Regions from separate parts of the Plantactinospora sp. CNZ320 genome, predicted to be linked through region 2. Evidence: riboswitches for the same ligand, from Rfam matches in the RefSeq annotation. Region 2 holds a riboswitch; the other holds the start of a gene.

Region 1 (7,982 bases), 5.5 Mb from region 2:
GCAACCTGTTCGGCACCCCCGAACCGGCTCCCGGGGACGGTGACCGGTGAGCGGGACCGGCTTCGCCGATCTGGTACGGGCGGCGCTGGCCGCCGGACGTACCGCCCGGGTGCCGGTCACCGGCTCCAGCATGTTGCCGGCGCTGCGTGCCGGAACCGTGGTGGTCGAACCGGCCGACTTCGACCGGCTCCGTCCCGGCGAGGTCGTCGCCTACCAGCACGGGGAGCGGATCGTGGTGCACCGGGTGGTCGCCCGTCGGCCGGACCACCTGCTGACGGCCGGCGACAACCTGCCGCTGTACGACCCACCGGTGCCCCGGGCGGCGGTCCTCGGCCGGGTGCCGCAGGTCCCCGCCCGTGCCCCGGGCACCCCGGACGGCACCGGGCCGGTGGCCGCGCTGCCTGACGACATCACGCTCTGGCTGGCCGGGGCGGCGGCGCGGGCCGTACCGGAGATCGACCACCAGCTCCCGGCGCCGGAGGCCAGCCAGCCGGCGACGGTGGTCCGGGTACGCCACCTCGCGGCCGGCTCCGCCCTCCCCGACCGGGTACGCCGGGCGCTCGCCGCACTCGACGTGCTGGACGGGCTGACCGTCGGCATCTCACCGGCGGCGGTCCGACCGGTCGACGACCTGCGCACCGGACTCGCCCGCCCGGCCCGCCGGCTCGACATCGTGTTCGGCTGCCGGTACGGGCGCCCCGCGGCACACCCCGCGGCCGGTACCACCGCCCCGGACGGTGCCCCGGACGACGGCCGGGACGGCGTCGTCGAGCCGGTGGTCGCCCCGGAGGACGTCGACCACCACCTGCGGACCGGTCCACCACTGCGGGAGACCGGTCCGGCGGACGAGATCCGGATCGTCCTCGCCACGCTGGGCGTACCACCGGTGCCGGCGGTCTCCCGATGACCCCGGCGATCGTCGCGGCCGACCTGGTCAAGGCGTACCCAGGTGCCGCCACCCCGGCAGTCGACGGGCTCAGCTTCAGCGTGCCGGCCGGCCAGTCCGTCGGGCTGCTCGGCCCCAACGGTGCCGGCAAGACCACCCTGCTCAAGATGGTCTGTGGAGCCAGCCCGCCCAGCTCCGGGCAGATCCTGGTGCACGGCCGCCGCCCCGACGCCGAAGCGAAGCGGGACGTGGCGGTGGTGCACCAGTCCGGGCCGTTCGACATGATGCTGACCGTTCGGGACAACCTGAAGATCGCCGCCGCGTTCCGGGGCCTCTCCTGGCGGAGCACCCGGTCCCGGGCCGACGAACTGCTCGCCGCCTTCGATCTGACCGGCAGCGAGGAGCAGTTGGTCTTCACCCTCTCCGGCGGGCAGCGACGGCGGCTCCAGGTGGTCCGGGCCCTGCTGCGGGTGCCGAGGATCCTGCTGCTGGACGAGCCGTCGGCCGGGCTCGACGTCGAGGGGCGACGCCGGGTCTGGGCCACCCTCGACGAACTGCGTACCCGACACGAGCTGACGATCGTGCTGACCAGCCACTATCTCGACGAGGTGGAACGCAACACCGAGCGGGTGCTGGTGGTCCACCACGGCCGGCTGGTCCGGGACGGCAGCCCGGCACAGTTGCGCGACGAACGCGGCGAGGCACGGGCCCGGCTGCGTACCGGATCGGCAGACGCCTGGCCGGCGGTGGCCGCCGAGGCGCGGCGGCTCGGCCTGGCGGCGGCCCAGGGTGCCGACGACATCGTGCTGACCGGGCCGGACCTGCGGCAGCGGCTGCCCCGGCTGCTGGCCGAACTGGCCGAGCGGCAGATCCCCGTCGACAGCATGGAACTGGCGACGGCCTCGCTGGAGGACGCCTTCGTGGCGCTGACCCGATCGGAGGTGACCGCCCGGTGACCGCACCCGCCCCCGCCGACCACGACGCCGTCGGCGCGCCGCCCTGGCAGGGCTCCGGACTCACCGCGACACTGCGGCGGGAGTGGCTGCTGCTCACCCGCAACCGCACCAACCTGCTGCTCGCGGTGGTGCCGACCGCCGTCTACATCGCACTCTTCGCCACCTCGCTCACCGCGCTGGTCGGCGAGGTGAGCTACCGGGGCCGGCTGGTCGACTATCCGGACTTCGCGATCCCGGCGTTGATGTTCTCCTCGCTGCTGGCCGCCGCCACCACCTCGGGTACGGCGCTGTTCCAGGAGCGGATGAGCGGGATGTCGCTGGAACTGTGGTCGTACCCGCTGACCCGCCGGCAGTACGTCGTCGGCAAGCTGCTCGCCGGCTCCGCGCTGGTACTGGCCCAGGCCGTCGCCGCGCTGGCGGTCTCGGCGGCACTGTTCCGGGGGCGCTGGCCGGCGGAGCGGTGGCTGGCGCTGCTCTGCGGGGCGTTGCTCGCCGCGCTGGCCTTCAACGCGCTCTATCTGCTGCTCGCCACCCTGGTGCAGGACTTCCAGCGGTTCACCGTGCTGGTGAACGTGCTGGCCCCGGTGCTGCTCTTCGCCAGCCCGTCGTTCTATCCGATCGAGAATCTCGGGCCGGTGCAGCGGGTCCTCGCCGCCGTCAACCCGGTCACCTACGGGGTCACCGCGCTGCGGGAGGCGCTGCTGAGCGGGTTCGCCGCCGCCTGGCCGTACTTCCTGCTGCTCGGGGTGATCGGCGTGGTCGCGGTGCTGGGGGTGGGCCGGGCCCTGGTGCGGCAGTCCCGGGCGCTCTGACCCGAAGGTGCCCTTCTCACCCATAGTCGCATGAGGGGCCGGACGAATTTGCAGGTGGTGCCCTGTCCCGCCGGTGACGGAGCCGCCTAGTCTTCGGCACCGTGCCGACCATCGTCCACAGGGGTGGATGGTCGGCCGACCACGGGTGGACAGAGCACGAGGAGGCGTTTCCGATGACGGATTCCGGCGAAATCAACGCGGCGTCCGCCGGCACCTGGCGGCTCGGCGACCTGACGGTCAACCGGATCGGCTTCGGCGCGATGCGGCTGACCCGGAACGCCGACGGCGGGCCGAGCGACCGGGACCGTGCGGTGGCGGTGCTCCGCCGGGCCGTCGAACTCGGGGTGAACCACATCGACACCGCCGCGTTCTACTTCTCGGCGCTGCGGTCGGCCAACGAGTTGATCAACCGGGCGCTGGCGCCGTACCCGGACGATCTGGTCATCGCCACAAAGGTCGGACCGGGTCGGGACCCGTCGGGTGAGTGGCTGCCGCCGGCCCGGCCGGAGCAGTTGCGCGGCCAGGTCGAGGAGAACCTCCGGCAGCTCGGCCGGGACCATCTCGACCTGGTGAACCTCCGGGTGCACGGCCCCGACCCGATCGCGGAGCGGTTCGGCGTACTGGCCGAGCTGCGCGAGGCCGGGCTGATCCGGCACCTGGGCGTCTCCAACATCCGGCCGGAGCAGCTCGCCGAGGCGCAGGAGATCGCGCCGGTGGTCTGCGTGCAGAACCCGTACGGGGTCGACTACCGGCGTACCGCCGACGACCTCGTGCGGATCTGTGGTGAGCAGGGCATCGCCTTCGTGCCGTTCTTCGCGATCGCCGGTGCGGGCCGGGAGGCGGGTGTGACCGCCGGCGGTGACGGCGATGCCGAGCTGCGGGCGGTGGCGGAGGTGCACAGCGCGACTGTCGCGCAGGTCCGGCTCGCCTGGACGTTGCACCGTGGCCCGCACGTGCTGGCGATCCCGGGTACCGGCAATCCGGAGCACCTGGTCGCGAACGTGGCCGCGGGCGGCCTGCGGCTCAGCCCGGACGAGCTGGCCCGGCTCGACGCGACCGGCTGAGCGCCCGGCCCCTGGGCGGGTGCGGCGGCGGCCCTTGAAAGAGCCGGGTCAGACGTTCTGGTCGCGGCTGGCCAGCCCGGCCGGCGCGGCGGCCAGGGCGGCCTGGATCGCCTCGACCAGGGCGAGCGCCGACTCCTCGGTCAGCTCGACCGCGACCCGCGCCCCCGGGCCGGCGGCCGGGTTCAGGAAGTCGATGTTGAGGGTGTGTGCGTACGGCGCGTGTGTCGGATGGTCGACATAGACGCAGGTGCGGGTGACCGGGAACCAGCCGCCGGCACCCTTGCCGCTGCCGTCGATCTCGCGCTGCACCGTGACGTACGTGCACATGCCGGCCTCCTCGGACTCGGACGGACAGGACTCGGACTGACGGACAGGACTCGGACTGACGCGACCCGGACCCGGACGGGATCGGCCGGTCAGGCGTTCAGGTAGCGGTCGAAGAAGTCCCGGACCCGTTGCCACCCCTGGGTCGCGGCCAGCGGTCGGTAGCCGGGCCGGTCGACGGCGAAGAAGCCGTGCCCGGCATCGGCGAAGGTGTGGAACTCGTGCGGCTTGCCGAGCCGGGTCAGCTCCCGGGACAGCTCGTCCATCTGGGCCGGCGCCGGATAGCGGTCCTCGGCACCGAAGAGGCCGAGCAGCGGGCAGGAGAGCCGGTCCGCCTGGTCGAGCAGCGGCCGCACCGCCAGCGGGAAGTCCTCCGGTGGGTCGCCGACCACGAACGCGCCGTAGCAGTCGACGGCGGCGTCCAGCGGCAGCCGGGTGGCGGCCAGGAACGCCTGCCGGCCACCGGAGCAGTACCCGATCACCCCGACCCTGCCGTTCGAGGCCGGCAGTCCGCGCAGGTGGTCGGCCGCGCCGCCGACGTCGCCGATCAGCCGGTCGTCAGGTACCCCACCGGCGGCCCGGGCCGCCGCCGCCGCGTCGTCGGGGCTGGCGCCGGGCGCCTCCCGGGAGTACAGGTTGGGACAGATCGCCGCGAAGCCGTAGCTGGCCAGTCGACGGGTGATCTCCTTGGTCGCCTCGTCGTAACCGGGCATGTGGTGGATCACCACCACCCCGCCGTGCGGTGTGTCGCCGAGGGGCTGGGCCAGGTACGCCTCGATCTCGTCGCCGCCCGCCCCGGTGATCCGGACCGTTCCGGCCTGCATCGCGTCCCGCAACGTCCCGCTCCCGTCCTGCCCGGCCGGATCGTGCGCGCCGGCCGTACCCGAATGTCGTTAGCTTGGACAACTATTTCAGCCGGCGGCCGGCGGCGGACCGGTGCCGGGATCTTCCTCACACCGGAAACAGACCCGGGACACCGGCCCGCGCTGCCCGTAGACTGTCGGGCACAACTTCATACCTCATCCAGAGGGGCTGAGGGATACGGCCCGAAGACGCCCCGGCAACCACTCCACGGCGGAGCAGGTGCCAAATCCGTCCCCGCCGCGCGGTGCGGCGCCAGGGAAAGATGAGAGGACGGCTATCGCCATGACGTCGATCATCGACGCGACCCCCAGCCAGACCAGCCCGGTGGCACCGAATCCCGCCCGTGTCCTCGTCTGTCGGGGTTGTGGCGCCGAATACCCGTTGATCGCGCAGCACGCCTGTTACGAGTGTTTCGGCCCGCTGGAGGTCGGCTACGACGCCGCGACCCTGGCCCGGGTCACCCGGGCGGACATCGAGGCCGGCCCGGACAACCTCTGGCGGTACGCCGCACTGCTGCCGACCGGCCAGGACCCGGCCGCCCGGGTCACCGTCGACCCGGGGCTGACCCCGCTGGTCCCGGCCGCCGCCCTCGCCGCCGAACTGGGCATCAGGGCGCCGCTCTGGGTCAAGGACGACAGCGCCAACCCCACCCACTCGTTCAAGGACCGGGTGGTGTCGGTGGCGCTGACCGCCGCCCGCGGGCTCGGCTTCACCCGGTTCGCCTGCGCCTCGACCGGCAACCTGGCGAACTCGGTCGCCGCGCACGCGGCCCGGGCCGGGGTGCCGTCGATCGTCTTCATCCCCGGTGACCTGGAGCAGGGCAAGGTGGTGACCACCGCCGTCTACGGCGGCGACGTGGTCGCCATCGACGGCTCGTACGACGACGTCAACCGGCTCTGTGGCGAGCTGGTCGAGACCGACGAGTTCGCCGACACCGCGTTCGTCAACGTGAACGTCCGGCCGTACTACGCCGAGGGCTCCAAGACGCTCGGCTACGAGGTGGCCGAGCAGTTGGGGTGGCGGATTCCCGAGCAGGTGGTCGTCCCGATGGCCAGTGGCGAACTGCTCACCAAGATCGACAAAGCGTTCAGCGAGCTTGTCGAGATCGGACTGGTCGAGGCGCCGGCGAACGGCTGGAAGGTCTTCGGCGCCCAGTCGGCCGGCTGCAACCCGATCGCCGTCGCGCTGCACTCCGACACCGACGTGATCACCCCGGTCCGGCCGACCGGGATCGCCAAGTCGCTCAACATCGGCGACCCGGCCGCCGGGCTCTACGCCCTGGAGGCGGTGCGCCGTACCGGTGGCTGGATGGACTACGCCGACGACGACGAGATCCGCGCCGCCATCCGCCAGTTGGCCCGGACCACAGGCGTCTTCGCCGAGACGGCCGGCGGGGTGACCGTGGCCGTACTCGGCAAGCTGGTGGCGAGCGGCCGGCTGGACCCGGACGCCGAGACGGTCGTCTACAACACCGGCGAGGGGCTCAAGACCCTGGATGCGGTGGCGGCACAGGTCGGTCCGACGTACCGGATCAGGCCGTCGCTGCGGGCGGTCCGCGACGCCGGCCTGCTCGGCTGAATTTCCGGGAAGAAATTTTCGGCATCTGCCCGAAGCGTGCTCGGGCAGATGCACGTGCAACTTGCAGGTGGAATCGTTCCAGTCCACCGACCGGGTCGCCTGCCCGGCGGTACGAATGCGTTGCGTAGCTGCTCTTTTGCCACCCGTGACGAAAACACGCGGAAGAGGGCTTGACGACTGCATCTGCACGACGCAAGATGCTCCGTGCGGGAGGACGCACCGCCGTAGACTTTCAAAGCTCTTACGACCCAGCGCCGGAGGCGTTGTGCGGGCGTCCTCCCGACCAAACTCTTCCGCCCGGTCCGGCCGACGCTCACAACCCGCCGTCGGGCTCAACGCGAATCCACCGCCCCAGGTGACGGTTGCTCGATATTCGGTCGCGCCGGGTCCGGGTAAGCGGCACCCTCCAGAGCATGGACATCGTGGTCACCCCACTCGACGTCACCGACGTCGCCGCAACCGAGCGGGCGTACGAGATCGAGGCCGCCGCGCGTGCGGCCGACCAGCCCGACGTGCCGCCGCTGCCCCGACAGCGCTTCCTCGCCGGGCTCCGGCGCCCGTGGCCGGGTAACGAAGAGAGGCACTCGCTTGGCTTTCTCGACGGGGTGGCCGTGGGCTATCTGGGAGTCTCGCTGCCGCAGCTGGAGAACCTGGAGAACGCCGAGCTTGTGCTCGCCGTCCATCCGGAGTACCGCCGTCGGGGCGTCGGCCGGGCGCTCTACGAGCACGCGGTGCGGCTGGTCCGCCAGGAGGGACGCAAACGGATCATCGCCGAGGTGGTGAACATGAGCCCCGAGGCCGCGCCGACGACACCGGGTGACGCCTTCGCCGCCGCGATGGGTGCCAAGCCGGCGCTGGCCGACATACGCCGCCGGCTCGACCTGACCACGCTCGACGAGGCCGAACTCGACCGGCTGATGGCCGAGGGCCTGGCCCGGGCCGAGGGCTACTCGCTGGTGCGCTGGCGGGGCGCCACCCCCGACGAGTACGCCGAGGACGTCGCCTACCTCGACAGCCGGCTGATCAGCGACGCGCCGCTCGGCGACCTCACCTGGGAGCCGCCCCGGCCGGACGTGGGCCGACTGCGCGAGATCGAGCAGATCTACCAGGAGCGCGGCCAGTACTGGTACAACAGCGGCGCCCGGCACGACGCCACCGGACGGCTGGTCGCCTGGACCGGGATCGGCATGCACACCAGCTGCGACTGGCACGCCTCCCAACAGATCACCCTGGTCGAGCCGGCGCACCGGGGGCACCGCCTGGGCACCGTGATCAAGGTCGACAACCTGCGGCACATCCGCGCGCACGAGCCGGCGCTCCGAGCCGTCGACACCTACAACGCGGCGTCCAACGGATACATGATCTCGATCAACGAGGCGCTGGGATTCCGGGCGGTCGGCGGGCTCAACACCTGGCAGGCAACCCTCTGACCAGCGCCGCCCGCCCCGGAGACGGAGGCTGGGACCGGGCGGGCCGGTGCGGCATGATGGCGGGATGA
Region 2 (7,982 bases):
CGGATCGAGGAGCTGACCGAGCAGTTGCTGGACGGCATCGCCGGCGCCGAACAGGTGGACCTGATCGACCGCTTCGCCTTCCCGCTGCCGATCCAGGTGATCTGCGAACTGCTCGGGGTACCGGCCGAGGACCAGGCCGACTTCCGGAGCTGGACCGATGCGATCGTGACCGGCCCGATGAACCCGGCCGGACTGCCACCCGCGTTGACCGCGATCGTCGGCTACATCCGTACGCTGCTGGCGGCCAAGCGCGAGCAGCCGGCCGACGACCTGCTCTCCGCGCTGATCGCGGTGCACGAGCAGGGCGACCGGCTCACCGACGACGAGCTCGTTTCGATGGTCTACCTGTTCCTGATCGCCGGACACGAGACCACCGTCAACCTGATCGGCAACGGCATGCTGCTGCTGTTGGCCGAGCCGGAGCGCTGGGCCCGGGTGGTGGCCGAGCCGGCGCTGCTGCCCGGGACGATCGACGAGGTACTCCGCTACGAGGGCCCGGTGCAGAACGCCTCGTTCCGGACCGCGATGGAGCCGGTCGAGTTGGGCGGCCAGACGATTCCGCAGGGCGCGTCGGTGCTGGTGTCCCTGCTCTCGGCCAACCGGGATCCGGACCGGTTCCCCGAGCCGGACCGGCTGGACCTGGACCGCCCGGCCACCCCCAACCTCGCCTTCGGGCACGGCATCCACTACTGCCTCGGCGCGCCGCTGGCCCGGCTGGAGGGGCAGGTCGCCTTCGGCGCCCTGGCCCGCCGGTTTCCTGGGATGCGCCTGGCGGTGCCGCCCGAGGAGATCGGCTGGCGGTCCAGCCTGCTGCTGCGTGGCCTGTCGGCACTCCCGGTCAGGCCGCACGGCTGACCGGGAGCGCACCCGCAGGCACACACCGATCACAGGACCAGTGCCCCGGCAGGCAGTCCGATCAGAGGACCTGGGAGAGGAACTGGCCGAGCCGGGCGCTGCGCGGGGCCTCGAAGATCTGGGCCGGTGGGCCGGCCTCGACCACCCGACCCCGGTCCAGGAAGACGACCTGGTCGGCGACCTGTCGGGCGAAGCCCATCTCGTGGGTGACGACAAGCATCGTCATGCCCTGACCGGCCAGATCCGCCATCAGCGAGAGCACGCCCTTGACCAGTTCGGGGTCGAGCGCCGAGGTCGCCTCGTCGAAGAGCATCACCCGGGGCGACATCGCCAGCGCCCGGGCGATGGCCACCCGCTGCTGCTGACCGCCGGAGAGCCGACCGGGGCGTACGTCCGCCTTGTGCCGCAGCCCGACCAGGTCGAGTTGGCGCAGCGCCACTTCGTTCGCCTCGTCCCTGGAGAGCTTCCTGAGCTGCCGGAGAGCGAGCGTGACGTTGCGCAGCACCGTCATGTGCGGAAAGAGGTTGAACTGCTGGAAGACCATGCCGATCCGCTGGCGCAGCGCGTCCGGGTCCTGGTCGAGCACGCTCACGCCGTCGAGCAGTACGTCGCCCCGGTCCGGCTCGAGCAGCCGGTTGACCACCCGCAGCAGGGTGGACTTCCCGGAGCCGGACGGGCCGATCACGCAGGCGGTCTCGCCCCGGCCCACCTCGATGTCGATGCCGCGCAACACCTGGTGCCGGCCGAACGACAGGTGCACGTCCCGGGTCGCGACGCTCACCGACTCGTATCCGAGACCCGCCTCGGCGGGCCGGGTCGACACCGTCGGAGTGACAGAGTCAGGCATGCTGGGTTCCCCTTCCACCCGCCGGTAGCGCGGTCCCGCCGGCCAGCGCCACCGGATCCTCCTCGTCGGGTTCCGGGCCACCGGCCCGGCCGTCGCGCAGCCGCCGGTCGACCCAGTTGACCAGGTGGGTCAGCGGCACGGTGATGACCAGATAGAAGATTCCGGCGAGCAGCAGTGCGGACTCGTTGCCGGTGTTCGCCGCGTAGTCCTGGCCGATCCGGAACAGTTCCCGCTGGCTGGCCACCAGGCCGAGGAAGTAGACCAGGCTGGAGTCCTTGATCAGTGCGATGAGCTGGTTGACCCAGGCCGGCAGGACCCGGCGTACGCCCTGCGGGATGATCACCAGGCGCATGGCGGCACCGTGCGACAGGCCCAGCGCCCGGGTCGCCTCCAGTTGGCTGGCCTCCACGCTCTGGATGCCGGACCGGAAGATCTCCCCGATGTACGCCGCCGCGATCAGCGACAGCGCCAGGATGCCCAGCGGATAGGGGTTGGGTCCCCACCAGGCGAGCCCGAGCGGCGCCAGCCCGACCCCGATCAGCAGGATGGTGACGGCGGCCGGCAGTCCCCGGAACACGTCGGTGTAGATCCGGGCCGGCCAGCGCAGCCACCGGGTCCGGGCCAGCCCGGCCATCGCCAGCAGCATGCCGAGCAGCGTTCCCAGGATCGCCGAGAGCAGCGCCAGCAGCAGCGTGTTCGGCAGCCCGACCGTGAGCATCTCGGGCAGCGCCTCGCGCATCGACTCCCAGTCGAAGAACGTCTCCCACAGTGTCGCCAGGGTCTCCATCGCCTCACCTGTCTCGGTTCCGCCAGCCGTCGGCCGGCCGCGCGGGGCGGCCGGCCGACGGCTGTCTGAGGTGCTCGCCGGGTCAGCTCGCCGGGGTGGCGGCCGGGCTCGTCGGACCGGCCTTGACCGGCGGGTACGTCACAGTGCCGCTGCCCGGCTTGAACGTCTCTGGTATCGGCCGCCCGGGGTAGTACTGCTCCTGGAGGCGGGTCCAGGTGCCGTCCTCGATCACCTGGTCGAGTGCGGAGTTCAGCGCCTCGCGCAGCGGGTCGGCGCCCTTGGCCACAGCGAACGCGGTCGGCGCCGAGCTGAGCTGCTTCTCGGCCAGTACGATCTTGCCGCCACTCTCCTGTGCGGACTTCTCACCGATCTCGGCGGGCGCGATCCAGGCGTCGGCGGTCTTCGCCTTGAGCTGGTTGATCGCGCCGTTGTAGTCGGGTACCCGGACCGGGTCGAGGCCCTCCTTGGTGGCGTAGTCGTCCTGCACGGTGCCCTGCACCACGACCACCCGCTTGCCCTTCAACTCGGCGAAACTCCTGATCGGCGAGCCGGCCGGTACGTCGAGTCCGAAGTAGCCGAAGTCGTACCCGTTGGTGAAGTCGACGGTCTTCCGCCGCGCCTCGGTGATGGTGATCGACGACGAGCCGGCGTCGAACTTGTGGTTGTTCACCTGGGCGAGCAGCGCGGAGAACTCGGTGCCGACGAACTCCACCCGGAGCCCGAGCTTGCCGGCGACGGCGGTCATCAGGTCGTTGTCGAAGCCGGTGAACTTTCCGTCCTTGAGGAAGACGTTCGGCGGGGCGTCGGTCAGGGTGCCCACCCGCAGGGTCCCGGGTTGCAGCAGGTCGTACGGGTTGTCGGCGGTGTCGCCCGACGACGAGCCGCCGCAGGCGGCGACCGCGCCGAGCAGGGTGACGGCGGCGACCCCGGCGAGGAGGCGGGTGGCAAGAGTTTTAATACGCATTGTGCTGAAACTCCATGAAATATCCGGCGACGGCGTGCCGAAGGACCACCCCGACCGGTCAGGTCAAGGGCAGCGGGGAACGGCGTCGCTCAGGGGGTGCTGACGAGATGGTCGGAATGCCGCCGACCGGCGGTCGCGGTCAGGCCGAGGCCCGACAGAGCATGGTGCTGGTCCGGCAGAGGTCGACGTGTCGACGCCACCGGTGCCAGGTGACATGCAGCCGGCTCGTCCGCCCGGCTCGGATGCTGCGCACTTCGGAACCTCCATCGGTCCTGGCGGTAGCACCCGCACCCACGGTGGGGGGTTGCTGCGACGTCGACGAGCCAGGTCTCTCGGTCGCTCTGGATGGCCGCCGATCAGCATACTCAACCGGAGCACCGACATTCCAACTGGTCAGGGCCTCGATCGCTGTGGCGCTCGCCACCCGTCAGCGGTTACGGGGTGGCCGTCAGCACGTACACCCGCAAGGGCTGGGGCGGTGGGGTCTGCTCCGGCGGGCGGGGCTGATCCTGATTGGCCGGCAGGCTCTCCCAGCGCAGCGCGTACGTCCGGTCGCCGGACTGGGAGGCCGCCAGGCGAACCTGCATGCCCGGGAACGGCGAACGCACCCGGGTCACCTCCGCCGGCAGCGGGGGTTCCGGTACGTCGGCGACCACCGCCATCGAACTCGGCTCGACGACCAGTGACCGCCGGGCGCCGTGGCAGGAGTAGGGAATCCGGAGCTTCCCGTCCGGCAGGGTTGTCGGGTTGCCGTGCAACTGGGCGGTGAACTGTGGCAGCGAACCGCCGCCGCCGATCTCCCACCGACCGGTCCAGTTGGTCAGTTGGGTGACCTGCCAGTCGCCGGGGCCGTTCGGGCGGGCCGCGAAGAGTTGGTGCCCGAGCGCGGAGTCGTACTTCAGGTAGGTCAGCACGATCCGGTTGTCGCGGTCCAGTCCCAGCTTCAGGTTGCCGTTGACCGCACCGCTGTACGTCGGCACCGCGTCGACCCCCTCGACGCTGTGGTACGTCGCCGGCAGCGGAATCGGCCGGCCGGTGCTGTCCTCCCAGCGCACCAGGTCACGACTGCGCAGGTACGAAGGCATGCTCGAACTACCCGCGTCCGGCGTGTCACGCCACATGACGGCCATGTGCCAGAAGCCGTCCCCGCCCCGGACCGGCCCCTCGGGGTACGCGTTGCGCTCCTCCCCGTCGATGAACGGGGTCGACAGCAGGCTCGACCAACTCCGAGTGGCCGGGTCGTACCTGTTGTAGTAGTTGACGCCGGCGCCGCTGCCGCCGTTGCGGTAGCTGAAGAGCAGGTCTCCGTTGGTGTTCTGGAGGAATCGGGGATAGGTGACCGAGTTCTCGCGCTCGGCGGACACCATGGTCGGCACCCGGACCAGGGTCGAGACATCCCCGGCGACGGTGGTCCGGAAATACACCAGCGGAACGTCGTGCATGTTGCCGGACACATGCAGGTGCCCGGTGCTGTCCAGCGCCATCGTCACCGAGTTGTGGCTGTCCCAGCCGAGGACCGAGTCCAGCCGCCGGTAGGTCCAGGTGGTGGAATCCAACGCCCGGCGGGCGACCGTCATCCGGCGGTCACCGTCGTAGTAGGCCACGTACTGGTGGCTGCCCGTGGTCAGCGTCGACTGCTCCACCGGGTGCCCGCCCCAGGTCTGCCCGACGTCGACCACCTGGGCCACGGTCCGGTTCCCGCCGGGCAGCACGTAGTCGCCGGGCGTGGTCGGCGCGCAGTTCAACGGGCCCGGATCGGCTGGCGGGCTGGCCGGCAGCAGGCTGGTCTCCACCCCGAAGCTCCGGAGTCCGACCGCACCCGCCTGCGAGTACAGTCCCGCCCGGCCGCCCGAGAGCAGGTCCCGGAACCGCAGTCCGACGTACCGCTCGACGGCGGCCCGGCCGCTCGGCGCGCCCTCGACATGCACGGTGACGTGCACGCCGGTACCCCGATTCCTGGACTCCACCTCGACGGCGAGGGCGGTTCCCGGTGCCGCTGGTATCGGCTCGGCGGCCAGCAGCGCGTCGGAGGCCGCCGACGACGACCTGGTCATCCGGACCACCTGCCAGAGCGCCTGGCTCCCGTCGCCGAGCGACTGGCCGATCCGCAGCACGTAGTAGGTCTGGGTGCCGTCGCCGTGGTCGGTTACGTTGAACGCGAGGCCGGTCCAGGACCGGTAGCCGAGGGCGGGCTTCGGAAGGGTGAGCGAGCCCCGGAGGACGAAGCCGGCGCCCAGGGTGGTCCCGGGGTGGTAGATCAGGCGTTCCTCGGTGCCCGACGGTACGGCGACGCCGCCCCGGAGGTTCCAGGCGCCCCGGGCGCCGTGCCAGCCGTTGCCGACCGAACCGTCGGCCCGCTCGAAGCCGTCGTGGAACGCGCGGTAGCCGGGGCCGGTCGTCGCCGTCACCGTGAAGTGCCGCAGGCCGATGCCGCCGCTCTGCGAGTAGAGCCCCACGTTGCCGCCGGAGAGCCGGTCCGCCACGCGCAGCCGGACAATCCGCTCCACCTCGGCGGCGCCGGCCACCCGGACCCGCACGGCCGACCCGCCGGACACCGCCGTCAGTCGCAGGTCGAGCACCGTTCCCGGCAGGGCGGCCAGGTCGCCCTCGGCGAGCAGCGACGGTTCCGTCGCCGGGGCGGAGCGGCCGATCCGGACCAGTTGCCAGCGGGCCCGGCTGCCGTCGGTGCCGCTCTGCCCGATCCGCAGCGCGTAGAACGACTGCGTACCGTCGCCGTGGTCTTTCACCTGCGCGGCGATCCCGGCCCAGCGCCGGGCGGTCGGCGCCGGAGACGGCAGGGCGAGCGACGTCGTCACGTCGAAACTGTCGGCGAGGAAGAGCGCGGGGCGGGCCAACACCTGCTCGCTGCTGCCGCTGGCCACCGCAGCACCATCCACGATGGACCAGGCGCCGCGCAGCGCCGCCCAGCCGTTGCCGACCGCTCCGTTCGCCCGGGTGAAGTCGTCGCTGAACGAGACGCTCTCACTCGATCTGGGCTGCACCACCTCGGTGACCCGAGGTTCGGCGGCGGTGGCTGCGAGTACGGCAACGAGCAGCAGCGCCAGCGCGCCTTTCGGACGGACGTGCGCGTGCGGCCTCGACCGAATCGGCGTCATGGCGATCCATCCCCGTGTTGTTGGACCGAACGCCGGGGATCATAGGACAGCCGGCCCGGCACCGGGTACCGGCCGGAATCCGCCCGGATCCCGTACGGCGGATCAGCCCGCCTCGGCGAGGTCCATCGCCCGGTAGATCCGCTGTTCCGAGATCGGGTACGGCGTACCGAGTGCCTGGGCGAAGACGTTCACCCGGAGTTCCTCGATCATCCAGCGGATCTGCCGTACCGCGTCGGCGTCCCGGCGCGCGGGCGGCAGCGCGTCGACCATCTCCCGGTACTCCTGCTGCACCTGGGCGATCCGGGCCTGCTGGTCGCGGTCCCGCTGCGGGTTCTGCGGCAGCCGGTCGAGGCGGCGCTCGATCGCGGTCAGATAGCGCGGCAGGTCGGCGAGGCGGGCGTAACCGGTCTCGGTGACGAAGCCCCGGTGCACCAGCCCGGAGAGTTGGGTGCGGATGTCGGCCAGCGCCGCCACCATGGTCAGGTTGTTGGTCCGGGCCAGCCGCTGCTCGACCGCGTAGGCGGTGGCGAGCACCCGGCGCACCCGGTCGACGACCTCGAACGTCGTGTCCACCAGATCCGCCCGGACCCGGTCGCGCAGCGCGGCGAAGCCCTCGGCGTCCCAGGCCGGCCCGCCGGCATCGGCCATCAGCTTGTCCACCGCCGCGTCGGCGGCGTCGTCGAGCAGGTCCTGCACGTTGCGGTGCGGGTTGCGGCTCAGCGCCAGCTTCGCCTCGTTGGGGAGCCGACCGGAGACGAACTTCTGCGGCGAGCCGAGGGTCAGCCGGAGCAGTCGCCGGGTGCCGGCCCACATCTGTCGCCCCTGCTCGGCCTCGGTCTCGAAGACCCGTACCCCGACACTGTCACCCTCGTCGACCAGAGCCGGATAGGCGGTCACCAGGTAGCCGGCCCGATCCTGCTCGATCGAGCGCGGCAGGGTGCCGATGCTCCACTCCCGCAGCCCGGAGCGTTCGACGTCCGGGGCGGCGGCGGCCACCATCCGGCGTACCTGGGTGGTGAGCTGCCGTTGCAGTGCCGGCAGGTCCTTGCCCTCCGCGACGGTCTGCCGATCCTCGCCGACCACCCGGAAGGTGGGGCGCAGGTGTGCCGGCAGCTTCGCCAGGTCCCAGGCGTCCCGGGGCACTGTCACCCCGGTCATCCGGCGCAGTTCCCTGGTCAGCGCGTCGAGCAGCGGCTCCCGGCCGGGTGTGATCGAGGCCAGCGCCGCGCGGGCGAAGTCGGGCACCGGGACGAAATTCCGGCGTACGGCCTTCGGCAGCGACCGGATCAGCGCCACCACCAGTTCCTCGCGCAGCCCCGGTACCTGCCAGTCGAAGCTCTCCGCGTCGACCTGGTTGAGCATCGGCAGCGGGATGTCCACCGTCACCCCGTCGGTCTCCGTCCCCGGCTCGAA

The links. A riboswitch is a leader RNA that binds a small molecule or an ion and turns the genes downstream of it on or off. The one in region 2 is predicted to bind S-adenosylmethionine.
Region 1: linked by a shared signal. The riboswitch ahead of thrC (threonine synthase) and the one ahead of CLT71_RS00815 (ABC transporter substrate-binding protein) in region 2 are both predicted to bind S-adenosylmethionine.

The regions. Positions count from the first base shown of each region.
Region 1 is NZ_PJMP01000001.1:5,657,925-5,665,906, forward strand. It holds gene CLT71_RS37155 (PqqD family protein) at 1-50, shown strand, start outside; gene CLT71_RS25275 (S24/S26 family peptidase) at 47-907, shown strand; gene CLT71_RS25280 (ABC transporter ATP-binding protein) at 904-1,842, shown strand; gene CLT71_RS25285 (ABC transporter permease) at 1,839-2,654, shown strand; gene CLT71_RS25290 (oxidoreductase) at 2,828-3,718, shown strand; gene CLT71_RS25295 (DUF6295 family protein) at 3,767-4,045, opposite strand; gene CLT71_RS25300 (dienelactone hydrolase family protein) at 4,135-4,878, opposite strand; SAM riboswitch class I at 5,059-5,175, shown strand; gene thrC (threonine synthase) at 5,189-6,484, shown strand; gene CLT71_RS25310 (GNAT family N-acetyltransferase) at 6,898-7,914, shown strand; gene paaN (phenylacetic acid degradation protein PaaN) at 7,979-7,982, shown strand, end outside.
Region 2 is NZ_PJMP01000001.1:191,925-199,906, forward strand. It holds gene CLT71_RS00800 (cytochrome P450) at 1-855, shown strand, start outside; gene CLT71_RS00805 (amino acid ABC transporter ATP-binding protein) at 917-1,702, opposite strand; gene CLT71_RS00810 (amino acid ABC transporter permease) at 1,695-2,489, opposite strand; gene CLT71_RS00815 (ABC transporter substrate-binding protein) at 2,572-3,453, opposite strand; SAM riboswitch class I at 3,714-3,805, opposite strand; gene CLT71_RS00820 (BNR repeat-containing protein) at 3,888-6,569, opposite strand; gene hrpA (ATP-dependent RNA helicase HrpA) at 6,672-7,982, opposite strand, start outside.